3 regions of the Luteococcus sp. H91 genome follow, and region 3 is predicted to be linked to each of the others. Evidence: riboswitches for the same ligand, from Rfam matches in the RefSeq annotation. Region 3 holds a riboswitch; each other region holds the start of a gene.

Region 1 (10,605 bases), on a different contig from region 3:
AGCTGATCGCGTCGGGCAGCTTGCGCACGGCGGTGATGTGCACCGGATCCCCGACGGCGTGCAGGCTCATCCGGTACTTGGCTGCCAGCAGCTGCACAGCGCTCACCCCGGGCAGCACATCCCAGTCCGCGCCGGTGCGCTCGGCGATCGCGGAGACGATCCGCACCGTCGAGTCGTAGAAGGCCGGGTCACCCCAGGCCAGGAAGCCGATCGTCCCGCCGTCGCGCAGCCCGGGAGCGCGCTCCAGCAGCACCGACTCCAACGCATCCAGCCGCGCCTTGTGCCAGTCCGCGACGGCCTTCTTGTAGTCGTCGGGATTGCGGTCGCGCTCCGGGTCGGGAATGGCGACGAGTTCCTTGCCGTGCGCGTCGGCGACGCGTTGCCGCACCGCCAGCAGCTCGTCAACCCCATCGCCGACCCGCGCACCGGTGGTGCGGCCCTTGTCATAGGCCACCAGGTAGTCGGCCTCGTGCATGGCCTGCGCCACCTCGGCGGTGACGTGCTGCGGGCCCATCCCGATGCCCAGAATGCGGATCTTCACCGTTCGTCCTCCAAATCGCCCTCGACGTCAAGGTAGACCTGCTGCATCGCGGCCAGCACCCCGGCATCCGGTTCGGCCCACAGCCCGCGCTCGGCCGCTTCGTGCAGCCGCTCCACGATCCCGCGCAGCGCCCACGGGTTGGAGGTGCGCAGGAAGTCCTGGTTGGTCTGGTCCAGCACGTATTCCTTGGCCAGCCGGTCATACATCCAGTCCGGCACCACCCCGGCCGTCGCGTCGAAGCCGAACAGGTAGTCCACCGTCGCCGCCAGCTCGAAGGCCCCCTTGTAGCCGTGTCGCTGCATCGCGGAGATCCAGCGCGGGTTGACCACGCGGGCGCGGAAGACGCGGGCGGTCTCCTCCGCCAGGCTGCGGGTGCGGATCCGGTCCGGGCTGGTGGAGTCGCCGACGTAGGCCTTCGGCTCGGCACCGGTCAGGGCGCGCACCGTGGCCAGCATGCCGCCGTGGTACTGGTAGAAGTCGTCGGAGTCCAGGATGTCGCTCTCGACATTGTCGACATTCTTGGCGGCCACCTTGATCCGACGGTAGTTGGTGCGCATGTCCTCGCTGGCCGGGACGCCGTCCAGGCCGCGACCGTAGGCGTAGCCGCCCCAGGCCGTGTAGACCTCCGCCAGGTCCTCGTCGCTGCGCCAGTTGCCACTCTCCACCACCTGCAGGATGCCGGCGCCGTAGCTGCCCGGCTTGGAGCCGAAGATCCGGGTGCGGCTACGGCGTTCGTCGCCGTGCTCGGCCAGGTCCGCGGCGCTGTGGGCGCGCACGTGGTTCTGGTCGTCGGGCTCGTCGAGACCTGCGACAAGCTGCACCGCGTCGTCCAGCATGGCGACGACGTGCGGGAAGGCGTCGCGGAAGAACCCGGAGATGCGGACCGTGACGTCGATGCGGGGACGGCCCAGTTCCTCCAACGGCACCACCTGCAGGCTCGCCACCCGACGGGAGGCCTCATCCCATTCCGGCCGGACGCCCAGCAGGGCAAGGACTTCGGCGATGTCGTCGCCACTGGTGCGCATGGCCGAGGTCCCCCAGACGCTGAGCCCGACCGAGCTGGGGTACTCGCTGGTCTCGTCCAGGTAGCGCTTTAGCAGGGAGTCGGCCATCGCCTGGCCGGTCTCCCAGGCCAGTCGCGACGGGATGGCGCGCGGGTCGACGGTGTAGAAGTTGCGCCCGGTGGGCAGCACGTTGACCAGGCCGCGCAGCGGCGAACCCGACGGGCCGGCGTTGATGAAGCCACCCGCCAGGGCGTGGATGACGGCGGTCAGCTCGTCGGTGGTGCGGGCCAGGCGGGGAACCACCTGCTCGGCGGCGAAGCGCAGCACCCGGGCGACCTCCGCAGCATCCACGCTGCCCGGGCTCGTCGAGGCCACCCGGTCCGCGGCCTCCGGGTCCCAGCCGGCCTCCTCCATCGCCTGCACCAACTCCCGCGCGACGCCCTCCACCTCGTCGGTGTGCACGGCATCGGCGTCGTCGGCCAGCCCCAGCGCGCGACGCAGGCCGGGAACCGCGGCGGTGGCGCCTCCCCAGACCTGGCTGGCGCGCAGGATGGCCAGCACGAGGTTCACCCGGGCCTCACCAACCGGCGCGCTGCCCAGGGTGTGCAGGCCGTCGCGGATCTGGGCGTCCTTGATCTCGCACAGCCAACCGTCGACGTGCAGCAGGAAGTCGTCGAACTCCTCGTCCTCCGGCCTTTCCTCCAGCCCCAGGTCACGGTGCATCTCCGCGGCCCGCATCAGGCTCCAGATCTCGCCGCGGATGGCGGGCAGCTTGGCCGGGTCCATGGCGGCGATGTTGGCGTGCTCGTCCAGGAGCTGCTCCAGTCGGGCGATGTCGCCATAGCTCTCGGCGCGCGCCATCGGCGGCACCAGGTGGTCGACGATCACCGCGTGCGCGCGCCGCTTGGCCTGCGCCCCCTCACCGGGATCGTTGACCAGGAAGGGATAGACCAGCGGCAGCGAGCCGATCGCGGCATCCGGGCCACAGGCCGCCGAGAGCGCCGCATTCTTTCCGGGCAGCCACTCCATCGAGCCGTGCTTGCCCAGGTGCACCACCGCGTCGGCGCCGAAACCGTGCTCGATCCAGCGGTAGGCGCCGATGTAGTGGTGGCTGGGCGCCATGTCCGGGTCGTGGTAGATCGCGACGGGATTCTCCCCGAAACCGCGGGGCGGCTGGATCATCAGCACCACATTGCCGGCCTGCAGGGTGGCCAGCACCAGTTCTCCGTCGTCGTTGACGAAGAGCTGACCGGGCCCCTCGCCCCAGGCCTCGGTCATCTGTTCACGCAGCTCCGACGGGAGGTCCGCGGTCCACTCACGGTACTGGTCGGGGGTGATCCGGACGTGCGCGTCGGTGAGCTGGTCGCTGGTCAGCCACTCCTCGTCCTGACCACCCGCGGCGATCAGGGCGTGGATCAGGGCGTCGCCCGCGACGGTGTCGTCGTCACCCTCGATGATCCGGGTGACCTCGTTCTCGCCACCCAGGTCATAACCCTCGTCACGCAGCCGGCGCAGCAGCCGCACCGCGGAGACGGGGGTGTCCAGGCCCACCGCATTGCCGATCCGGGCGTGCTTGGTGGGATAGGCGGACAGCATCAGCGCGATCTTCTTGTCCTCGTTGGGAAGGTGTCGCAACCGGGCGTGGTGGGTGGCGAGCCGGGCCAGCCGGGTGCAGCGCTCGGGGTCAGCGACGTAGTGGGGCAGCCCTTCGTCGTCGAACTCCTTGAAGCTGAACGGCCCGCCGATGATCCGGCCGTCGAATTCCGGGATGGCGATCTGGGTGGCGGCATCCAGCGGGCTGACGCCGTCGTCATTGGCCTGCCAGTCCGCCCGCGAGCTGGTCAGGCAGAGGCCCTGGATGACGGGGATGTCCAGGGCGGCCATCCGCTCCACGTCCCACGCCTCGTCATCCCCTCCGGCGCTGGCGGTGGCCGGGGTGCTGCCGCCCGCGGCCAGGACCGTCACGACCAGGGCATCCAACTCACCCAGGGCTTCATAGAGCGCGTCGGGGGCCGAGCGCAGCGAGCCGGCAAAGATCGGCAGCCCGACGGCCTGCCCGGTGGCATCGACGGCGTCGGCCAGGGCGTGCGCAAAGGCGGTGTTCCCGCTGGCCTCGTGGGCGCGGTAGTAGAGGATGCCCACCTTGGCCAGGCCTTCGGCACCCGCCACCGGCTCCCGCGACGCCCAACCCCAGGCCGGAATCGCCTGCGGGGCCTCGAATCCCTCGCCGGTGAGCAGCACCGTGTCACCCAGGAAGGCGTGCAACTGGGCCAGGTTGGTGGGGCCGCCCTCGGCCAGGTAGCGGTGCGCCTCGGCCGCGATCCCGATCCGCACCGTGGAGAGCTCCATCAGCTCGGCGTTGGGCTGCTGCTCCCCGCCGAGCACGACGGTGGGAATCCCAGTGGCGGCGATGCGGCGGAAACCCTCGCACAGGTCCTGCGGCCCACCCAGGATGCGGGCCAGGACCAGGTCGCACCCTTCGATGAGTTCGGCCATCGACTGGTGGCCGGAGCGGGCCGGATTCGCGAGCACGTACCCGGCGCCGCTGGCGCGGGCCGAGAGCAGGTCGGTGTCGGACGTGGACAGCAGCGCGATGCGCACTTTTCCTCCTGGGTGGGGTTCTCGCCCCATCGTCGTTCAGGTCATGCCCGCGGTGAGTGTCTGGCTTGGTGCCCGTCAACCAACTGACAAGGGCTTTCACAGTGGCGGAACCGCCCCGGACTCGCACCGGGTTCCTGCGCCGCGAGCGGGGTCAGTCTAGCCAGAGGCGGGCCGGTGGCGATGAAGTTGCGCGGTCGGGCGCCCGGCACCCGACCCGGACCCGACACAATGGAGCCATGCTGTTGCAGAGTCTCGTCTTCGTCTGGCCGGAGACGGCCGTCGCCATCGCCGTGATCATCGCGCTGGCGGTGATCGGCCGGTGGCTGGTGCAGGTGGCCATCCGACGGATGGTCAAGCTGTCCACTGACCGGGCCAGGCAGCACTTGGACAAGCTGGGCCGCCCCGGCCAGATCCTGGCCGCCGCCACCGGGATGGAATCGCAGCGGCAGAGCCAGCGCGCCGCCACCATGGGGTCGATCCTGGGCAGCGCCGCCACCTTCCTGATCGTCACCGTGGCGGTGCTGACCATCCTGAGCCACATCGGGATCAACCTGGCGCCGGTGCTCGCCTCGGCCGGCGTCGGCGGCGTCGCCTTGGCCTTCGGTGCGCAGAGCCTGGTGAAGGACGTGATCAGCGGCATCTTCCTGATCCTGGAAGACCAGTTCGGCGTCGGCGACGTGATCACCGTGAACGAGATCACCGGCACGGTGGAGCACGTCGGGCTGCGAGTCACCAGCGTCCGCGATGCCAACGGGATGCTCTGGTACCTGCGCAATGGCGAGATCACCACGCTGGGCAATGTGTCGCAGGGCTGGAGCATCGCCACCATCGACCTGCCGATCAATCCGACGGAGGATCCGGCCCACGCCGTCGATGTGCTGGAGCGGGTCTGCACCGCTTTCGCCGCCGACGAGAGCCACGCGGCCGACCTGATCGACCCGCCCGAGGTGCTCGGCGTCGAGACCATCACCGGCCAGGCAATGACCCTGCGAATCACGGCAAAATGCCTTGCCAACAAGCAGTGGGGCGTGCAGCGAGAGCTCCGGGAGCGCGCCAAACGAGCCCTGGACGAGGCGGGGGTCCGTGGCCCGATCGCCTGGGGTCACGGCTCGACGACGATCTGAGGCGGCTCCCTCCGAGGCCCTCGGCAAGCTCGGGGACCGCGGCTGCGCCGCTGCCCGACGCCCACCGACGACCGGATGCGCCCAACCCAGCCACGATGGCCGAGCCCGTCGAGGTCCGGTCTTGTATCAAGTTATTGACACAAGACCACCACAGCCGGACACTTGTATCAAACGCGCGATACAAATTCGCCACTGTCGAAAGGCCAACCATGAGCGGAGCCGTCTTCTTCGTCATCCTTGTCCAGTGGATCGCACCGATCCTGTTGGTGACCACCGCCATCCTGGTCGTGCGACGCAGGCGACTGCAGCCCGATCCGGTCACTCATCCACGCCTCGCCCACCTTGACCGCAGCAGCCTCACCGCTCGCTGGGGCGGGCTGTTCGCGGGCACCATCGTGGCGATGATCGTGTCTCCCACGGGACGCTTCGGGTTGGGCCTGATTCTGGCCCCCAGCGCCGGAGCACTGGTCAGCCTCGTCGTCCTGGCGCTCAACGAGGCCTTCGTGTGGCGCAGCGCCCGCACCCCTGGGGTGGCCGCGCTCGAGGACAGGTCCCAATCCCATTACGTGCCGACCGCACTGAGCAGGACCCTGGCGGTTCTGGGACTGGCCCTGACCGCATTGCTGCTGTGGTGCTGGCGACACCAGGACCCGAACCCCGACGAGCTGGGCACCGTGGGACGGAGCTTCGGTTGGGAGTCGCCGGTCGAGCCGACGCCGGGCCTCCCCCCTGTCACCTCCATCCACAGCGCTGGCCCCTTCCCGGGAACCTGGTACTCCGGTCCGCTGGCTGCACTGCTCGCGCTGTGCATGGTGGCGCTCGCCATTGGTCTCGCGCTGGCCATCTCTCGGCCACGCAATGGATCCGACCCTGCCGTCGTCGCCATCGACGACCAGACACGCCGCCTCACCATAGAAGCGATGGTCGCGAGCGCCCTGATTGCCGTCGGGGCACCCTTGGCCTCCTGCAGCGCCCTCACGGCCCTCGCCATCGATGACAACCTCCCACGCCTCGCCCTGGTGCTCGGGGCCGTGGCGCTCTTCAGCATCGCAGCCTGCGCCTGGGCACTGGCCGTGCTGATCGCCCCCGGCCTGCGCACGAAAACCGTGTCATGAGCCTCCAGATCCGGGTGCTCGACAGCGACCCGACACCCCCCTACGAACAGCTCCGTGCCCAGATCGCGACGGCAATCGCCACCGGACAGCTGGCCACCGGCACTCGACTGCCGTCGGTGCGGCAGCTGGCCCGGGACCTGGGGGTGGCGGCCGGCACCGTGGCCCGCGCCTACAAGGAGCTGGAGCAGGCCGGTCTGGTGGCCACTGGCCGGGGCGCCGGCACTCGGGTCACCGGCAGCGCGTCGGCCCCCACCCCGGATCCCTTGCCCGCGTTGGCCCGGGATTTCGTAGCCCGCGCCCGGGCGCTGGGAGTGGATGACGCGACGATCCGTCTGGCCGTGGAGGAGCATCTGGCCTGAGCCATCCGTCACGCTGCCACGAATGGAAGCCCAGACCAAGATCAACTCATCTGATGCACTGTGTGCCCTTACAGCTTCCACTTGTGGCAGTCCCAACCGCTCCTGCGCCCTGTGAGAAGGTGGGCGGCGTGACTTCCCCGACCACTCGACCGACCTCGGGCGCCATCTGGATGGTGCTGGCCGCCATCGCGTCCGTTCAGGTGGGGGCCGCGGTGGCCAAGAACCTCTTTGGGGTGGTGCCGCCGGTGACCATGGCCTGGCTGCGGATTGCCGCGGCCGCCGTCGCCCTGCTGCTGCTCACGGCGCTGGGCCGGGGCCGCACCCGTCGCGAGGCTCGACGCCATCCGGATCAGCAGGCCAAGCCGCTCTCGGCGCGGTCCTGGCCGGCCGGGTTGGCCTATGCCACCTGTCTGGTGGGGATGAATGTCAGCATCTACGAGGCCTTCGCCCGCCTGCCTCTGGGCCTGGCCGTGACACTGGAATTCCTTGGTCCCTTGGGATTGTCGGTGGTGGGCAGCCGTCGGGCACTCGACGTGATGTGGGCGCTACTGGCTCTGGCCGGGGTGGCGCTGCTGGGTTTCACCCCCACCGGGATGGACCCGTGGGGCGTCTTCTTCGCCCTGCTGGCCGGGGCATGCTGGGCGGGATACATCGTCACCGCGGCGCGCGCTGGCAAGACCTGGCCGGGGATGGATGCGCTGACCCTGGCCTGCACCATCGGCGCCGTCGTCCTGGCCGTCCCCGCGATTCACCAGGGCGGCGCCCAGATCGTCCGCCCCGACGTGCTGCTGGCCGGCGCCGGCGTCGGTCTGCTCAGCTCCGTGGTGCCCTACTCGCTGGAGATGGTGGCGCTGAAGTCCATCCCGCCGAGGGTCTTCGGCATCCTGATGAGCATCGAACCCGCCGCCGCGGCCCTGGCGGCGCTGATCCTGCTGGGCGAACGGCTCAGCCCGACGGACCTGCTGGCGATGGCCTGTGTGATCGTCGCCTCGATCGGCGCCACCCGCTCCACCTGATCCTGCGTGGCGCCAAGCCGGAGCAGGTCAGCAGTTGCCGCCCGCCGGGAGCGCCGCCCGATTGGCCTGCAGCCAATCGGTTATCACATTGAGATCCCGCACGCCGGATTCGAATCCTCCGGGCGAGTCCACCATGATCGCGACGCCGAGCTGCCCGCCCTCCACCGGGAGCACGCCCAGCTGGCGCACCAGGTAGCCGGAACCCGACGACGGCCCCCAACCACCCTTGATCGCGGCACCCCCCAGCCGGTACAGCCCCCATTGCTGACCGCCATCCACCTGGCGCATCAATCCCAGCACCTGCGTCCCCGACGCCATGCACGGCAGGTGCGCCGCAAAGCTGGCCTGGTTGGTCAGCGCCCACGACGTCTGCCCGAAGGCGCTGTAGGGCGGGCGCACCACGGCGGGTTGGGTCAGGGTCACGGCATCCCCACCGGCACGAAGCACCTTGTCAACAGCGGAAGCTGCCTGCTGGCCACCCCCGATCCGGTGCCACAACCGGTCGGCCGCCTCGTTGTCGGAGGCGATGATCGCCCGACGCACGTCTCCGCTGCTTGCCGACGCCGCAGAGCCCAACGCGGCAATCGCCAGCGGCACCTTGGCCGTGGACCAGGCCGCCCCGGTCTGCAGCTTCCCCAGAACCACCGGCTTCCCCGCGCCGCCGACGGGAACGATCGCCACCCCCGCCGGCCCGCTCAGCCTTGCCTGCAGAGATGGGAAGGAGCTGACCAGGGCAGCCGGATGATTGCCCGAGGCGGATCCCCTCGGTGCTGACGAGCCGCTGTCACCGGAACCGGATGCGGTGGCGCTGGCACTCGTGGCCGAGGGAATGACCACCACCGGGGTCCCGGAACCCGTCGGCGTCGCAGCCGAAGGCGAGACACCGGTGGTCTGCACCACCGGCGGGGGTGCGCTCGTCGGGGCAGGCGGGCCGCCCGGCTCACCCGGCAGAGCGGTGGAGCCGCCGCACGCGGTCAGGGTGAGCACCGCTGCCGCCAGGGCCAGCACCCCAACGACTCGCCGGATCTGGCTGGGATTCGACATCACCAGATCAACACCACCGCACCGTTGCCACCCGTGCAGGTGACCACGTCGCCGCCGGTGCAGGTCATGGGATAGCGCTGGTCGGTAACAGGGCTGTATGACACGAAGGAAGCGGAACCGCCCTTGCCGCCATTGCTGCGGTAGTCAGTGAGCACCTGAACGGCAAAGGGGCAGGTGGTCCTCGCATTTCCCGACGCCACATTGGTGTACGGCTCGGCGGTGCCGGATTGCTGGCACGTGGTGGCACCGGCCGGCAGCTGGATGACCCGTTGGGTCGTGACCGGGGCGGCCGCAGTCGTGGTGTTCTGCTGCGCGGCCTGCGTCTGGCTGGTGGCCTGGGTGGTGGCCCCCTGCGGGGTCTGGGCGGCGGCCGGCGCGGTGCTCACTGGGGACTTCGCGGCCTCGTCGGAGCCCAGTACCCGGGTGGCACCGAAGGCAGCCAGCGCAATGGCCACCAGCCCCGCCAGGATCAGGGGCAGCGACGACTTCTTCTGGGGCGGGGCGGGCGGCAGGGCGCCCCCAGCACCGGCCCCATTCCAGCGCTGCTGCCCACCGGGCATTGCGGTGGTCCGCTGCACGCCGGGGTCACCGACGTAGGCCGTGGCCGGCGGCACATTGGGTGCCTGACCCGTCGGCGCCCGACCGACGGGCGGGATGGAGGATCCGGGGCTGGCCAGCACCGTGTCGCTGCGTGGTGGCGTGGCCGCTCCCAGGAAGGTGGTGCCCTGGCGCGCTTGCGGCACCCCGGGCGGCGGCGAACTCAAGGCCGGGGCCGGCGGGCGACCCACCAGCTGCGGGGAAACCCCGTCGAGGGCCGCGGCCACCTGCCCGGCACCCTGCGGCCGACCGGTGGGATCCCTGCGCAGCAGCCAGGCAATCACGTCCCACAACTCGTCAGGGAGGCCGGCCGGCCGGCCCGGGACGAGCGTCGCGTGCGCCTGCATCACCGCCAGCGGGTTGCCCTGGAAGGGCGTCACCCCGCAGCACAGCTCGTAGAGCAGGATGCCCAGCGCATAGAGGTCGCTGTGCGGGCTGGGCGCGGCGCCGTCGGCCAGCTCCGGCGCCATGTAGTTGGGAGTTCCTACGAGGGCGGTGGCCTGGCGCGTCGACGCGTCGTTGATCCGGGCAATGCCGAAGTCGGTCAGCCTCGGCTCCCAGTCGCCGGATTCACCGGCCAGCAGGACATTCTCCGGTTTGATGTCGCGGTGCACCACGCTGTGGCCGTGCAGTTCGTGCAGGCCGCGGGCCACGTTGGCACCCAGCCGGGACACCTCCCGGGGCGCCATGCTTCCCACCCGTCCCAGGTGGGTGCGCAGGTCCGGCCCGTCGACGTAGTCCATCACGATCCCCATGGCGTCGCCCTCCACCACCATGTCCCGGATCTGCACCACATAGGGAGAACGGATCCCGGTCAGTACGGAGCGTTCCTGGACGAAGCGGGCGATCATCGCCGGGTCCTGAGACCACTGCGGCAGCAACAGTTTCACGGCCACCGTCGCCCCGTTCTGGTCGACGCCGCGCCACACCTCCCCCATGGCGCCCCGGCCGACCATCTCCTGCAAGCGGTAGCGACTGCCCAACCGGCGTTCCTCGGTCATGACGTCGTCCCTCGCTCGATGGTGGTTGTGCTGAAGATGGTCAGCATGCGTGGGTCACCTCGGTCTGGCTCAACCCGTCGGCCTCCAGGAAGATGTTGGCCACATAGGCGCCCTCCAGGGTGCGGGTCCAGACATTGCTGCTGCCGTAGACCGACGACTTCACGGTGCTGCCGTAGACCTGGCAGACGATGGAGACGTGCCCA
Region 2 (6,628 bases), on a different contig from region 3:
GCGCCAGCTCCCGGTTGATCAGGCTGACGTCGCGGCCGACGACGCTCACCACGGCGCAGCTCTCGGCGCTCCAGCGCAACTCCGCCCGGGCCAGGGCGACGGAGGAGGCGGCGGGGTGGATCCGGACCCGCTCGGCGCCCAGCATCCCGATCAGCGTCGTGCCGATCCCGCTGACCAGCGGATCACCGGAGGCCAGCACCACCACCGCCGCATCGGCCGGCAGGGAATCCAGCAGCGCGGGCAGCTTCTCCCGTAGGGGGGAGGGCCACGGCAGGCGAGTTGGGCGCGGGGACCCCTCGACAGGCTCGGGGACCGTGGTTGGGTTCTTCTCGGGGGCCGTGGACAGCGACCCAGCCGCGGCGGCCGAGCCTGTCGAGGCCCCCGGGATCATCGCCAGGTGGCGGGCGCCGCCCAGCAGCACGTCGGCGTCGAGCACCAGCCGTCGCAACCGATCGGGCAGGCCATCCCAGCCGTCGGCGCCAACCCCCACCACGTCAACCGGTCGCTCGAGACTCATGGAGCCCAACGCTAGCGGCACCACTGCGGCCCGCCCCAGTGCCAGACTGGTGGAATGCTGCTCACCCTGACCTCCACCGCGCCCTCGGCGTCCGACCTGGGCTTCCTGCTGCACAAGCATCCGGACCGGGTGCAGCGCAGCAGCCTCAGCGTCGGCACCGCGACGGTCTACTACCCCGAGGCCAGCGACGACCGGTGCACCGTGGCGCTGGGCGTCACCGTCGACCCGATCGCGCTGGTCAAGCAGCGCGGCATCAAGGCGCAGCCCGGCACCCTGGGCCAGTACGTCAACGACCGGCCCTACGCGGCCGGTTCGATGCTGGCGCTGGCGATCGGCAAGGTCTTCACCACCGCCCTCAACGGCCGCTGCGATGCCCGCCCGGAACTGGCCGCCAGCCCGCTGCCGCTGACCGTGCACCTGCCGGCGATGGCCGTCCGCCCCGACGAGGGGCAGGACGCGAATGAGCTGGTCACCAGCCTGTTCGGGCCGCTGGGCTGGCGGGTGGAGACCCGCAGCACTCCCCTGCTGGAGCAGGATGCCGGCTTCGGCTGGGGTCCGTCGCCCTATCTGGACGTCACCCTCACCGGCACTCTGCGGCTGGCCGACGCGCTCAGCCACCTCTACGTCCTGCTGCCGGTGCTGGACCGGGGCAAGCACTACTGGATCAGTACCGACGAGGTGGACAAGCTGATGCGTCGCGGCGGCGACTGGCTGCCCGGCCATCCGCAACGCGCGTTCATCACTGGCCGCTATCTGGGCGCGCATCGCGGTCTGGTGGACGACGCCCTGACCCGGCTGGAGGAACTCGACGACCGGCTCCCCGCCGAAGTGGATTCCCTCGAGGCTGACGCCGCCGAGGCGGAGATCACCGAAGCCGAGGCCACGGACAACGAACCCGAAGCGCGCCATCCGCTGCGCAAACTGCGCCTGGAAGCGGTGCTGGCCGCGCTGCATCGCAGCGGTGCGCGCAGCGTCGCCGACGTCGGCTGCGGCGAGGGTGCCTTCCTGCGCCACCTGCTGCCCGACCCGCAGTTCACCCGGGTGATGGGACTGGATGTCTCGGCCCGTGAGCTGGAACGGGCCGAACGCAAGCTGAACCTGGACCGGCTGAGCGACACGGTGCGCGGCAAGCTGACCCTGCGGCAGTCGTCGGTGACCTACCGGGACGACGCCCTGACCGGCTTCGACGCGATCCTGCTGGTGGAGGTGCTGGAGCACGTCGACGAGGATCGGCACCCGTCGCTGGAGGCCAACATCTTCGGCGCCGCGAAGCCCGGCCAGGTGATCGTGACCACGCCCAATGGCGAGCACAATGCCCGCTACGGGCTGGCGCCGGGCCAGCTGCGCCACCCGGACCACCGCTTCGAATGGACCCGGGAACAGTTCGCCAGCTGGACCACGCGCATCGCCCAGACCTACGGCTACCAAGTGACGCTCGGCGGTATCGGCGACGACGACCCCGAGCTCGGCCCACCCACCCAACTGGCCGTCTTCACCCGCACCGAGGAGGCCTCCCATGGCTGACGTCCACGTCCCGGAACTCTGTCTGGTGGCCCTGATCGGGGTCTCCGGCGCCGGCAAGTCCACCTTCGCTCGGGAGAAGTTCGCACCCTTCGAGGCGGTCAGCTCCGACTTCTGCCGCGGCCTGGTCAGCGGCGATGAGAATGACCAGTCCGCCTCCGCCGACGCCTTCGAGATCCTGCACCACATTGTCGGCAAGCGGCTGGAGCGCGGCCTGCTGACCGTGGTGGACGCCACCAACACGTCGCCCCAGGCCCGCAAGGAATTGGTGCGGGTGGCCAAGGAGCAGGACGTGCTGCCGGTCGCGATCGTACTGGACGTCGATCCGCGGGTGGCGATCGAACGCAACACCCACCGGCCGGATCGTGCCTTCGGCGAGGGGCCGGTGCGTCGACAGGCCGCACAACTGGCCAAGTCCCTCAAGGGCCTGCAGCGCGAGGGGTTCCGGCACATCACCGTGCTCGGCTCCGCCGAGGAGATCGAGCAGGCCCGGATTGTTCGCGATCCGCTGCTGAACAACCACAAGCACCTGCACGGCCCCTTCGACATCATCGGTGACGTACACGGCTGCCTCGACGAGCTGGTGGAGCTGCTGGAGACCCTGGGCTACCGGATCACCCGCGACCACGACGGTCACGCGGTGGACGCGGAACATCCCGACGGCCGCACTGTGGTCTTCGTCGGTGACCTGGTGGATCGCGGCCCCGGCACGGTCGACGTGCTGCGGCTCGCCATGGGAATGACCGCCGCCAGCCACGCGCTGGCGGTGCCCGGCAATCACGAGGCCAAGCTGGTCCGAGCCCTGGACGGGGCAAAGGTGCAGGTCAGTCACGGTTTGGAGACCACCCTGGCGGAGCTGGACGCCCAGCCGGCCAGTTTCCGGGCCGCCGTGCGGGAGTGGTGCTACGCGCTGGTCTCCCACCTGGTGTTGGACGACGGGAAGCTGGTGGTGGCGCATGCCGGGCTGAAGGAGGCCTACCACGGGCGGGCCTCGGGCCGGGTGCGCTCCTTCGCGCTCTACGGTGACACCACCGGCGAGACCGACGAGTTCGGCCTGCCCGTGCGCTACCCGTGGGCCGACGAATACCGCGGCCAGGCGATGGTGGTCTACGGCCACACCCCCACGCCGCGGTTGGAATGGGTGAACAACACGCTCTGTCTGGACACCGGTGTGGTCTTCGGCGGGCAGCTCTCCGCGCTGCGCTATCCGGAACGGGAGACGGTGCAGGTGGCCGCGCACGCGGTTCACTACCAACCGGTGAAACCATTCGCGACGGCCGAACGCGCGCCCGACCAGCTCCGGCTGGACGACGTGCTGGGGCTGCGGAATGTGGAGACCGAGCTGCTGGGCCGCGTCGCCGTCCCGGCGGAGAATGCCGCCGGTGCGCTGGAGGTGATGAGCCGCTTCGCGCTGCACCCGTCGCAGCTGGCCTATCTGCCGCCGACGATGTCGCCGGTGGCCACGTCCAAGCGAGCTGACTACCTGGAACACCCGGATGAGGCCTTCAGCCAGTTCCGCGAGTGGGGCGCCGGACGGGTGGTCTGCCAGGAGAAGCACATGGGCTCTCGGGCCGTGGTGCGCCTGCACGACGACGGCGACGTTGTGCACACCCGCACCGGCCGGGCCTTCCTGCCGCCCAAGTTGCAGGCCGAGTTCACCGGGCGACTGCGCCGGGCCGCCACCGCCGCCGGGCTCTTCGAGGAGCTGGGCAGCAACTGGCTGCTGCTGGATGCCGAGCTGTTGCCGTGGTCGTTGAAGTCGGAGGGAATGCTGCGGGAGCAGTATGCCGCAGTCGCCGCGGCCGCGAAGTTGTCGTTGACCGCCGAGGTAGCGGCGCTGGAGGCTGGCGGCGGACGCGGGCTGGAGCTGGCCGAGGAACTGGCCACCGCCCGGCAGAGCCTGGCCAATGCCCACGCCTATGACCAGGCCTGGCGCCGTTATGCCTGGCCAACTCGGGGTCTGGACGGGGTGCAGCTGGCGCCCTTCCAGGTACTGGCGGCGGCAGGCGCCACCTTCGAGACCCGCGACCATCGCTGGCATCTGGCCGTCGCGGACCGGCTGGCGGAGGCGGATCCGGAGCTGATCCGTCGCACCCGACGGCTGGAGGTGGACGTCGAGGATCCCGCCTCGGTGGCCGAGGGAGTGGCCTGGTGGGAGCAGCTGACCGGCGCGGGCGGCGAGGGAATGGTGGTCAAGCCGCTGGCCAACCTGAGCCGCACGACGAAGGGCGCGCTGATGCAGCCCGGCCTCAAGGTCCGCGGGCGGGAGTACCTGCGGATCATCTACGGTCCGGACTACACGGTGGAACGCAACCTCACCCGGCTGAAGAGCCGCAACCTGGGCAAGAAGCGCTCGCTGGCGCAGCGGGAGTACGCGCTGGGGCTGGAATCGTTGCACCGTCTGGTGCGTGGCGAGCCGCTGTGGCGGGTGCACGAGCCGGTCTTCGCGGTGCTGGCGATGGAGTCGGAGCCGGTGGATCCGCGCTTGTGACGACGGTGTGGCCCGGTGTGGGAGGACGCTAAAGTGGGCCGGACAAGGCCCGAGGTGCCTCCGAACCGGTCCGCCGGGGGTTGGGGAGAATCTGGGAAGCCGGTGGGAATCCGGCACAGGCCCGCTGCGGTGAGCCGGGGCGTCGCGCACGCACCCGACGAGTCCGAAGACCGGCCTCGAGCCACTGACCATCCATCGGCCACTTGAGCGGGAGCCTCGAATGCCCTTGTCACCAAAGACCCAGCCACACCAGACCCAGCCACACCAGCACTTCCCCTTCTCCGCGATCGTCGGCTGCGAATCCGAGAATCTCGACGCGATGGGCCTGGCCCTGGTGCTGACCACCATCCAGCCGCAGATCGGCGGGGTGCTGGTCCGCGGCGAGAAGGGCACGGCGAAGTCCACCGCGGTGCGCGCGCTGGCCGCCGTCCTGCCCCCGATCGACGTCTTCCAGGGCGACCGTTTCTCCATCGACCCGGCCGATCCGCGCGCCACCTCACCCGACGGCCCCTTCGACGCGGACTCGGTCACCAGCCGGGCGGTGCGGCTGGTGGAGTTGCCCGTCGGCGCTACCGAAGACCGGGTGCTGGGCTCCATCCACCTGGAAAGTGCCTTGTCACACGGCAATGTGGAGTTCGAGCCCGGGCTGCTGGCCAAGGCGCACCGCGGGATCCTCTACGTCGACGAGGTGAACCTGCTGCACGACCACCTGGTGGATCTGCTGCTGGATGCCGCCGCCATGGGCGGGGCGACGGTGGAACGCGACGGCGTCTCGATCGAGCACGCGGCGCGCTTCGTGCTGATCGGCACCATGAACCCGGAGGAGGGCGAGCTGCGCCCGCAGTTACTGGACCGCTTCGGCCTGACCGTCGAGGTGGCCGCCCCGCGGGACTGGCAGCTGCGCGCCGAGGTGGTGCGTCGCCGGATGGCCTACGACGCCGACCCGGCCGGCTTCCAGGCCCACTACCGGACGGCCGACGAGACCCTGAGCGAACGGATCGCCCGCGCCACCGAGCTGCTGCCCAGCGTCCGACTGGGGGAAGCGGCACTGCTGAAGATCGCCGAGATCTGCGCCGCCTTCGAGGTGGACGGGCTGCGCGCCGACATCGTCACCGCCCGCACCGCCATCACTCACGCCGCGTGGCAGGGCCGCACCGCCGTGACCAAGATCGACATCCGACAGGCCGCGCTGCTGGCGCTGCCGCACCGTCGTCGACGCAATCCCTTCGACGCGCCCGGTCTGGACGAGGACCTGCTGGACCAGCTGCTGGGCGACGACGAGCTGCCGCCCGAGCCAGATGAGCAACCGGACCCAGCCGACAGCCCCGACGCCCCGGAGGATGATCGCGACCCAAAAGGCGGTGAGGGCGACGACGGTGAGCTGACCTCGCCGGAGCCGCCCACCACGGGCCCCGACTCCCCCAGCACGGATCCCGAGCCCGTCGAGGGGCACGAGCCTCCCGCCGAGGCACCGGAGGAGGACCTGCCGCAGCCCCCGCCACCCATTCCCCCGGCCGCGGCATCGGACGGGGCGCAGACCGTGGTGAAGGCCGCCACCCCGTCGCCCCGGCCGCGGACGCTGACAGTGCGCGGGGTGGGCGACGGTGCCGCGGGCAAGCGCAGCCGCGCAATCACCAGTAGTGGGCGACGGGTTGGCGCCCGCCGACCGAACGGCGACTCGACCGGATCACTGCACCTGGTGGAGACCCTGCGGGCCGCCGCCGGGGAGCAGCCCCGTCGCCGAAACGCGGAGGTCGACCACCGCCTGGACCTGCGCGCCGAGGACATCCGGCTGGCCGTCCGGGAGGGACGCGAGGCCAACCTGGTGCTCTTCTGCGTTGACGCGTCGGGATCGATGGCCGCGCGCAAGCGGATGGTGCAGGTCAAGACCGCGATTCTCAGCCTGCTGCTGGACGCCTATCGCCGCCGAGACAAGGTGGGCCTGATCAGCTTCCGCGGCGCCGGGGCGGAGTTGGTGCTGCCACCCACCAATTCGGTGGACATCGCGGCGCCCCGGCTCGACGAGGTTCCGGCCGGCGGCCGCACTCCCCTGGCGGAGGGCCTGTTGGAGGCCGCCCGGGTGCTGCGTCGCGAACAAC
Region 3 (6,350 bases):
AGCCGCCGATCTCCTCACCCTCGCGGGCCGGCTTCCACGCCAGCAGCTTGTTCTCGATCAGCCCGGTGACGTGGTTCTCCATCCGGTAGTCGCCGCCCATCTTCTCGTGAAACATGTCCATGCTGAAGACGTCGCCGACGGCCTGGAGCCGCTGGTCCCCCTGATCGGCACCGCGCACCATCTCCGACGCGTCGATCGCGACGTGGTTGCGCGGCAGTGTGAGCACCTCGAAGATGTCCTTGGCGGGGGCGTCGATCACGCGGGACACGGTGAGACTTTCGGTGGTCGTCATGCTTCCAGCCTTGTGGATGCCGAGCGCGGCTGCCAGCGATTCCGCTGGACGCTGACATCGCCCGTAGGATTGTCCGGTGCCAATGCCCCCTGACGTGAGCCCGTCGACGCCGGACCAACTGCCCCGCAAGCGTCGCGTCCACCGCGAGGTGGTCAGCTTCGTGCGGCGCAGCGCCCGGATGAACGACTCGCAGGCCAAGGCGTGGGAGGCGCACCACGAGCGCTGGGTGATCGAGGTGGCGCAGGGCGAGACCGAGACCTCCATCGTCGCCGCCGCCACGGTGGACTGGGACGAGGCTTTCGGCCGGCGCGCACCGCTGATCGTGGAGATCGGCTCCGGCACCGGCGAATCGCTGGTGGCGATGGCCAAGGCGCATCCCGAGGCGAATGTGGTGGCCTTCGAGGTCTTCCAGCCCGCGGTCGCCTCGACGCTGAGCCGGATGGCGCGCGAGGGCGTGGACAACATCCGGATCGTGATGGGCAATGGCCAGCAGGGCCTGGAGCACCTCTTCGAGCCGGGCTCGATCAGCGAGCTGTGGCTCTTCTTCGCCGACCCGTGGCACAAGGTCCGCCACCACAAGCGACGTCTGGTCAGCGCCGACTTCGCGCAGCTGGTGCGTTCCCGACTGGTCGACGGCGGACGGTGGCGGCTGGCCACCGACTGGGATGACTACGCCGAATGGATGCGGGAGGTGCTGGACGTCGCGCCCGGGCTGGTCAACGAACACCTGGACCCGGCCGATCCCGAGAACACCGGCTGGGCACCGCGACTGGAGCTCCGCCCGGTCACCAAGTACGAGCGCAAGGGCCTGGCCGCGGGCCGCACCATCCACGACCTGACCTATCGGAAGACCTCGTGACCGGCCATCCAGACCCGACGGCCGAGCAGACCCCAATCCCGACGGCCGAGCAGAACCCAACCCCGACGGCCGAGCCTGTCGAGGCCCCGACGACTCCCCTCACCCGCTGGCGACTCGACATCGCGTATGACGGCGCCCACTTCTCCGGCTGGGCCACCCAGCCCGAGCTGCGCACCGTGCAGGGCGAACTGGAGCACTGGATCGGCCAGGTGCTGCGGTTGGGCGGTCCCGTGCAGCTGACCGTCGCCGGCCGCACCGACGCCGGGGTGCACGCCCGCGGCCAGGTGGCCCACGTCGACCTGCCGTCCGATGTCGACACCTCCCGGCTGCAACGGCGTCTGGATCGTGTCCTCGACGAGGACCTGCAGGTCCGTCGGGTCTCCCGGGCGCCCGAGGGTTTCGACGCCCGCTTCTCCGCCATCTGGCGTCGCTATGTCTACCGGGTCTGGGACGAGGTCTCCCGGCCCGATCCGCTGCTGCGCGGGCACGTCGCGCAGATCCGCGGCGTCGTCGACGTGGAGGCCACCAATGATGCCGCCCGGATGCTGCTGGGCCTGCACGACTTTGCACCCTTCTGCAAGCCGCGCGACGGTGCCACCACCATCCGCACCCTGACCGGGCTGCGGGTGGAGCGCAGCGCCGACGGGGCGCTGAAGTACACCGTCGTGGCCGACGCCTTCTGCCACTCGATGGTGCGTTCCTTGATGGGCGCCATGACCACCGTCGGCACCGGCCGCAAGGACCAGGCCTGGCTGGCCCAGGTGATGGCCTCGCCCAAACGCCACAACGGCGTACTGGTGATGCCCGCCAAGGGATTGTGTCTGGAAGAGGTCGGCTACCCGGACGACGACCAGCTGGCCGCCCGCGCCGAGCTCTCCCGCGCCGTGCGCACCCTGCCCGAGACCACCCAGGAGGCCCCGTGAGCCACTACTTCAGCACCCCGGACGGCCCGGAGAAGCGACGCGAGATCACGGCCACCATCTGGGGCCACGACGTCACCCTGACCACGGCCAATGGGGTCTTCTCCGGCAGCCGGTTGGATCCGGCCACCAAGATCATGTTGGACGAGGTGGCGCCGCCGCACGACGGCGGCCGGCTTCTTGATCTTGGATGTGGCTATGGCCCGATCGCCGTCGCCCTGGCCGCCGCCTGCCCGGGCAGTGTGGTGGACGCCGTCGACGTGAACGAGCGTGCCCTGGCGCTGACCCGGCTGAATGCCGAGGCGATCGGCGCCGGGGACCGGGTCAACGCCCTCCTGCCGGAGCAGGCCGACCCGGCCACCCGCTATGACGAGATCTGGAGCAATCCGCCGATCCGGATCGGCAAGCCGGCGCTGCACGAACTGCTGTTGACCTGGCTCCCCCGGCTGGCGCCCAACGGGCGCGCGGTGATGGTGGTGGGCAAGAACCTGGGCGCGGACTCACTGGCCCGCTGGTTGACCGAGCAGGGTTATGCCTGTGAGCGTCTGGCCTCCCACAAGGGTTTCCGGGTGCTGGAGGTGCGCCCGGGCGGCTGACCCAAAGGCACCGCGGCGACGCCGCAGTGCCGCGTGCAGTAGTCTTCGGCGCATTGCCGCCGCTGGGGGAATCCGGTGCAAGCCCGGAACTGACCCGCAACCGTACAGTCGGAGCACCCGGCGTCGGCAGACTCATCACCACCCGTCGTGGTCTGCGGGCGAGTCGCGGGTGTGGCCATCCGCGGCCGTCTTCTGGCCGCCGAAAGGATCCACCGTGCTCACCTCCACCGCTCGCCAGCTCGTCGCCACCGGCGCCGCCGCGGCCACCCTGTCCCTGACACCGCTGGCCGCTGTCGGCGCTCCCCTGCCGTCGGACGTCGCCCACGCCCCGGCCCGCATCCTGCCCGCCAACGAGACCAGCGACTGCCTGGACCAGGGCAAGATCTGGCTGGTGGTGCAGAGCTCCAAGGGCGACCTCATGATCAACAAGTGCGTCGACGTGGCCCCCACCGGCACCGAACTGCTGACCAAAGCCGGGGTCAAGATCACCAAGGATGCCAAGGGCCAGATGATCTGCGCCATGGAAGGCGAACCGGCCAAGTGCCCGGCGAAGTTCGACGGCAACTTCTGGCAGTACTACACGGCAACCAAGGGCGGGAAGTGGACCTTCAGCCAGCTGGGTTCGGACCAGTCCAAGCCCAAGGCCGGCACCTTGGAGGGCTGGTGCTATGGCGCCAAGTGCACCCCGACGATGCCCGCGCTGGATGCCGCGGCCGGGACGGCCAGCACGAGCGCTGCACCGTCGGCCCCCGCCAGCGCCGCCCCCGCGCAGAAGGCCGACAAGAAGGGCACCCCGTGGGCCACCATCGGCGTGGTGGCACTGCTGCTCTGCGCCGGGGTCGCCGCCTTCCTGGCCAGCCGTCGCAAGAAGGCCTGAGCCTCCCGCAGGCCCATCCACCCGTCGCGGCGTCGCCCTGCCGATCGTGCCAGCACGGCCGGGCGACGCTGGGCAGGCCTGGCATCCGGGGTGATCATTCCTTGCTGTAGGTGACCTGCTTGAGCACCTCGGGCCAGCTGCGCTCCAGCACCCGGCCACCCCAGACCACCGATCCGGCCAGCAGGGCCGCTCCGTAGACCGGTGCTGCCATCAGCAGCAGCCAGCCCAGCCCGGGACGCGACCCCGCCAGGATGAGCGGGATGATCACCGGCAGGGCCAGCAGGCCGGTGGCGAACATGCTGACGAAGCTGAGCAGGATGCCCGCCGCACCACCGCCCTCCCCGCGGGAGAAGGCATTCTGCCCGGGCGGCGGCTGGGGCACCTGCCAATAGGCTCCGGTGACGGTTCCGACGGCCGCCCCCACCAGCAGACAGCCGACAGATCCGCCCACCAGTTCCGGCGCCAGTGCCCATCCGTCGGAGACCGCCATCAGCACGACGTCGATCAGCAGGGCGATGGGCAGCAGGATCCATCCGGCGGCCAGCAGCCGGCCCAGTCGGTCGGCCCGGCCACTGACCCCGGCGGAGATGTGCATCCACAGCGCGCTCCCGTCGTAACTGATCTCCTGCGCCACGGCCAGGGATCCCAACAGCAGCACGGAGAAGATGGCCGGGAACAGGATGCCGCGCCCGCTGATCATCGAATCCTCCCCGGAGCCCCCGAGCAGGCTGGGCGCCAGCATCAGCAGCGGCATCAGCAGCACCGAGACGGCCAGCACCAGGTGGCGCGGGTCGCGCCGCCAGTAGCGCAGCGAGCGGGCCGCGATCGCTCCGGCTGGCCCCGCCGGCACCAGCCGGTCCACGACGGAGTGGGCCTTGGCTCGCCCGCCCGCACCACCGGCCTCCAGCGGCGACGTCAGCGCCCGGGACAGGGAACGTTCCCAGAGCTTCCACAGTGCCGCGACCAGCGCGATGGCCAACGCGGTGTGTACCGCGAGCAGGCCCCATCGGCCGGTGGCCGCATCCCAGGGCAGCGCCCAGGCCCAGCCGAAGGGCGTCCAGGAGGCCACCGAGGCCAGGCGTGCCGCCCGCTGTTCGAGCTGCTCCACATTGCCCAGCCAGCGCATCACCAACTGGACGCCGATTCCGCTGCCCATCGCCAGCAGGCCCAGCAGCAGCGCGGCGCCGTCCCGGTAGCGGCGGGTGCTGAGCGCCGACGAGAAGCTGGCGGCGGCGGTGCGGGCCAGCAGGATGCAGGTGGTGCATCCCAGGACCGCCGCGAGCAGCCCGAAGAGCAGCGGCGCGACACCGGTGCTCCAACTGGCCACGTGGACCAGGGCCAGCAGCATCGTGAAGAGGCCCCCGATCCCCACCAGACCAGAGACCAGCAGCCCGGGCATCAGCTGCCGGGCGCGCACCGGGAAGAGCGCGAAGCGGCCCGGGTCCAGGGTCTGGTCGCTGCCGGAGACCAGCAACGTGCCCAGCGGCCACCCCAGCGTCAGCGCTGCGAAGCCGACGGTGGTGGCGCCGCCGTGCAACTGGTCGGAGGCGCCGCGCAGCCCCATCAGGGCCACCGACAGCCAACCGAGGGCGCCCAGCGCGTAGAGACCGATCACCACCAGGCCAATGATCTTGGCCGTCTGTCCCTGCAGCGAGCGCCGCAGCAGAGTCAGTTTGAGTCGGACGAGTGTCCCAACCATGCCAGCCCCTCCCCCGCGTCACTCGTGCCGCCACCGACCAGCTCGATGAAGCGCTCCTGCAGTCGCCGCCCCTGGGTCACCTCGGCCGTCGGACCGATTGCCAGCACCCGCCCGTTGGCGACCACCGCGACCGCATCACACAGGCTCTCCACCAGCTCCATCACATGGCTGGACAGCACGACGGTGCCGCCACCGGCCACGAAGTCGTGCAGGATCTGACGGATGGCCTGGCCGGAGACGGGATCCACCGCCTCGAAGGGCTCGTCCAGCACCAGCAGTCGCGGATTGTGCACCAGGGCACAGGCCAACCCGATCTTCTTGGTCATGCCGGCGGAATAGTCGCAGACCAATGTGTTGGCGTCCTGCGTCAGCCCCAGGGCGTGCAGCAGCGCCTGGGCTCGCAGTTCGATCTGGTCAGGTGCAACGGCGCGCATCCCGGCGGCAAAGCGCAACAATTCCAGGCCACTCAAGCGGTCGAAGAGCCGCAGGCCATCGGGCAGTACCCCCATCATCGCCTTGGCCGCGACGGGATCACTCCACACGTCGTGGCCCCAGACCTCCACCTGGCCGGCGTCGGGGCGGAGCAGACCGGTGGCCATGCTCAGGCTGGTGGTCTTGCCCGCCCCGTTGGGCCCGACCAGACCGAAGAGGCAGCCCGCGGGCACGGCCAGTGAGAGGTCGTCGACGGCCACCTTCGGCCCGAATCGCTTGGACAGATTGCGCATCACCAGGACGGGAGCGCCGTAGTCGGAACGTGGTTGACTCATCCATCCAGTACATCGCGCCACGGGGGCAGAACCAATGGCCAGACCGGCGCAAAGTTGCTCCAAGCCATGGGCACTTGTCGTGGATCGCGCTCGCGGCGAACAGTCTGGTCCACCGGGAACAAAGTCCATAGGATCGTTGTTGTCCCTAGGAAAGCCCCTTCACCAGGGGCTCCAGGCCCTGCCGCCTGGCGAAGACGGAAAGAGGATTCACATGGCTGTCTACACCCTGCCCGATCTTGACTACGACTACAGCGCCCTGGCGCCGCACATCGCTCCCGAGATCATGGAGCTGCACCACTCCAAGCACCACGCAACCTACGTGGCCGGCGCCAACACCGCG

What was found. A riboswitch is a leader RNA that binds a small molecule or an ion and turns the genes downstream of it on or off. The one in region 3 is predicted to bind cobalamin.
Region 1: it holds a riboswitch for cobalamin, as region 3 does, so the genes downstream of both, cobN (cobaltochelatase subunit CobN) here and AAEX57_RS09225 (hypothetical protein) in region 3, are expected to answer to the same signal.
Region 2: it holds a riboswitch for cobalamin, as region 3 does, so the genes downstream of both, AAEX57_RS07710 (VWA domain-containing protein) here and AAEX57_RS09225 (hypothetical protein) in region 3, are expected to answer to the same signal.

The regions. Positions count from the first base shown of each region.
Region 1 covers NZ_JBCDMV010000013.1:49,003-59,607, forward strand. Annotated here, with positions in the region: gene cobF (precorrin-6A synthase (deacetylating)) at 1-541, opposite strand, end outside; gene cobN (cobaltochelatase subunit CobN) at 538-4,176, opposite strand; cobalamin riboswitch at 4,181-4,305, opposite strand; gene AAEX57_RS07740 (mechanosensitive ion channel family protein) at 4,383-5,270, shown strand; gene AAEX57_RS07745 (hypothetical protein) at 5,480-6,385, shown strand; gene AAEX57_RS07750 (GntR family transcriptional regulator) at 6,382-6,744, shown strand; gene AAEX57_RS07755 (EamA family transporter) at 6,873-7,760, shown strand; gene AAEX57_RS07760 (hypothetical protein) at 7,788-8,804, opposite strand; gene AAEX57_RS07765 (serine/threonine-protein kinase) at 8,804-10,402, opposite strand; gene AAEX57_RS07770 (hypothetical protein) at 10,443-10,605, opposite strand, start outside.
Region 2 covers NZ_JBCDMV010000013.1:40,307-46,934, forward strand. Annotated here, with positions in the region: gene cbiE (precorrin-6y C5,15-methyltransferase (decarboxylating) subunit CbiE) at 1-517, opposite strand, end outside; gene AAEX57_RS07700 (3' terminal RNA ribose 2'-O-methyltransferase Hen1) at 572-2,041, shown strand; gene AAEX57_RS07705 (polynucleotide kinase-phosphatase) at 2,034-4,529, shown strand; cobalamin riboswitch at 4,570-4,722, shown strand; gene AAEX57_RS07710 (VWA domain-containing protein) at 4,750-6,628, shown strand, end outside.
Region 3 covers NZ_JBCDMV010000016.1:594-6,943, reverse strand. Annotated here, with positions in the region: gene AAEX57_RS09245 (SRPBCC family protein) at 1-292, opposite strand, end outside; gene trmB (tRNA (guanosine(46)-N7)-methyltransferase TrmB) at 375-1,151, shown strand; gene truA (tRNA pseudouridine(38-40) synthase TruA) at 1,271-2,074, shown strand; gene AAEX57_RS09230 (class I SAM-dependent methyltransferase) at 2,071-2,667, shown strand; adenosylcobalamin-variant (AdoCbl-variant) riboswitch at 2,713-2,794, shown strand; gene AAEX57_RS09225 (hypothetical protein) at 2,882-3,544, shown strand; gene AAEX57_RS09220 (hypothetical protein) at 3,639-5,243, opposite strand; gene AAEX57_RS09215 (ABC transporter ATP-binding protein) at 5,213-6,010, opposite strand; gene AAEX57_RS09210 (superoxide dismutase) at 6,222-6,350, shown strand, end outside.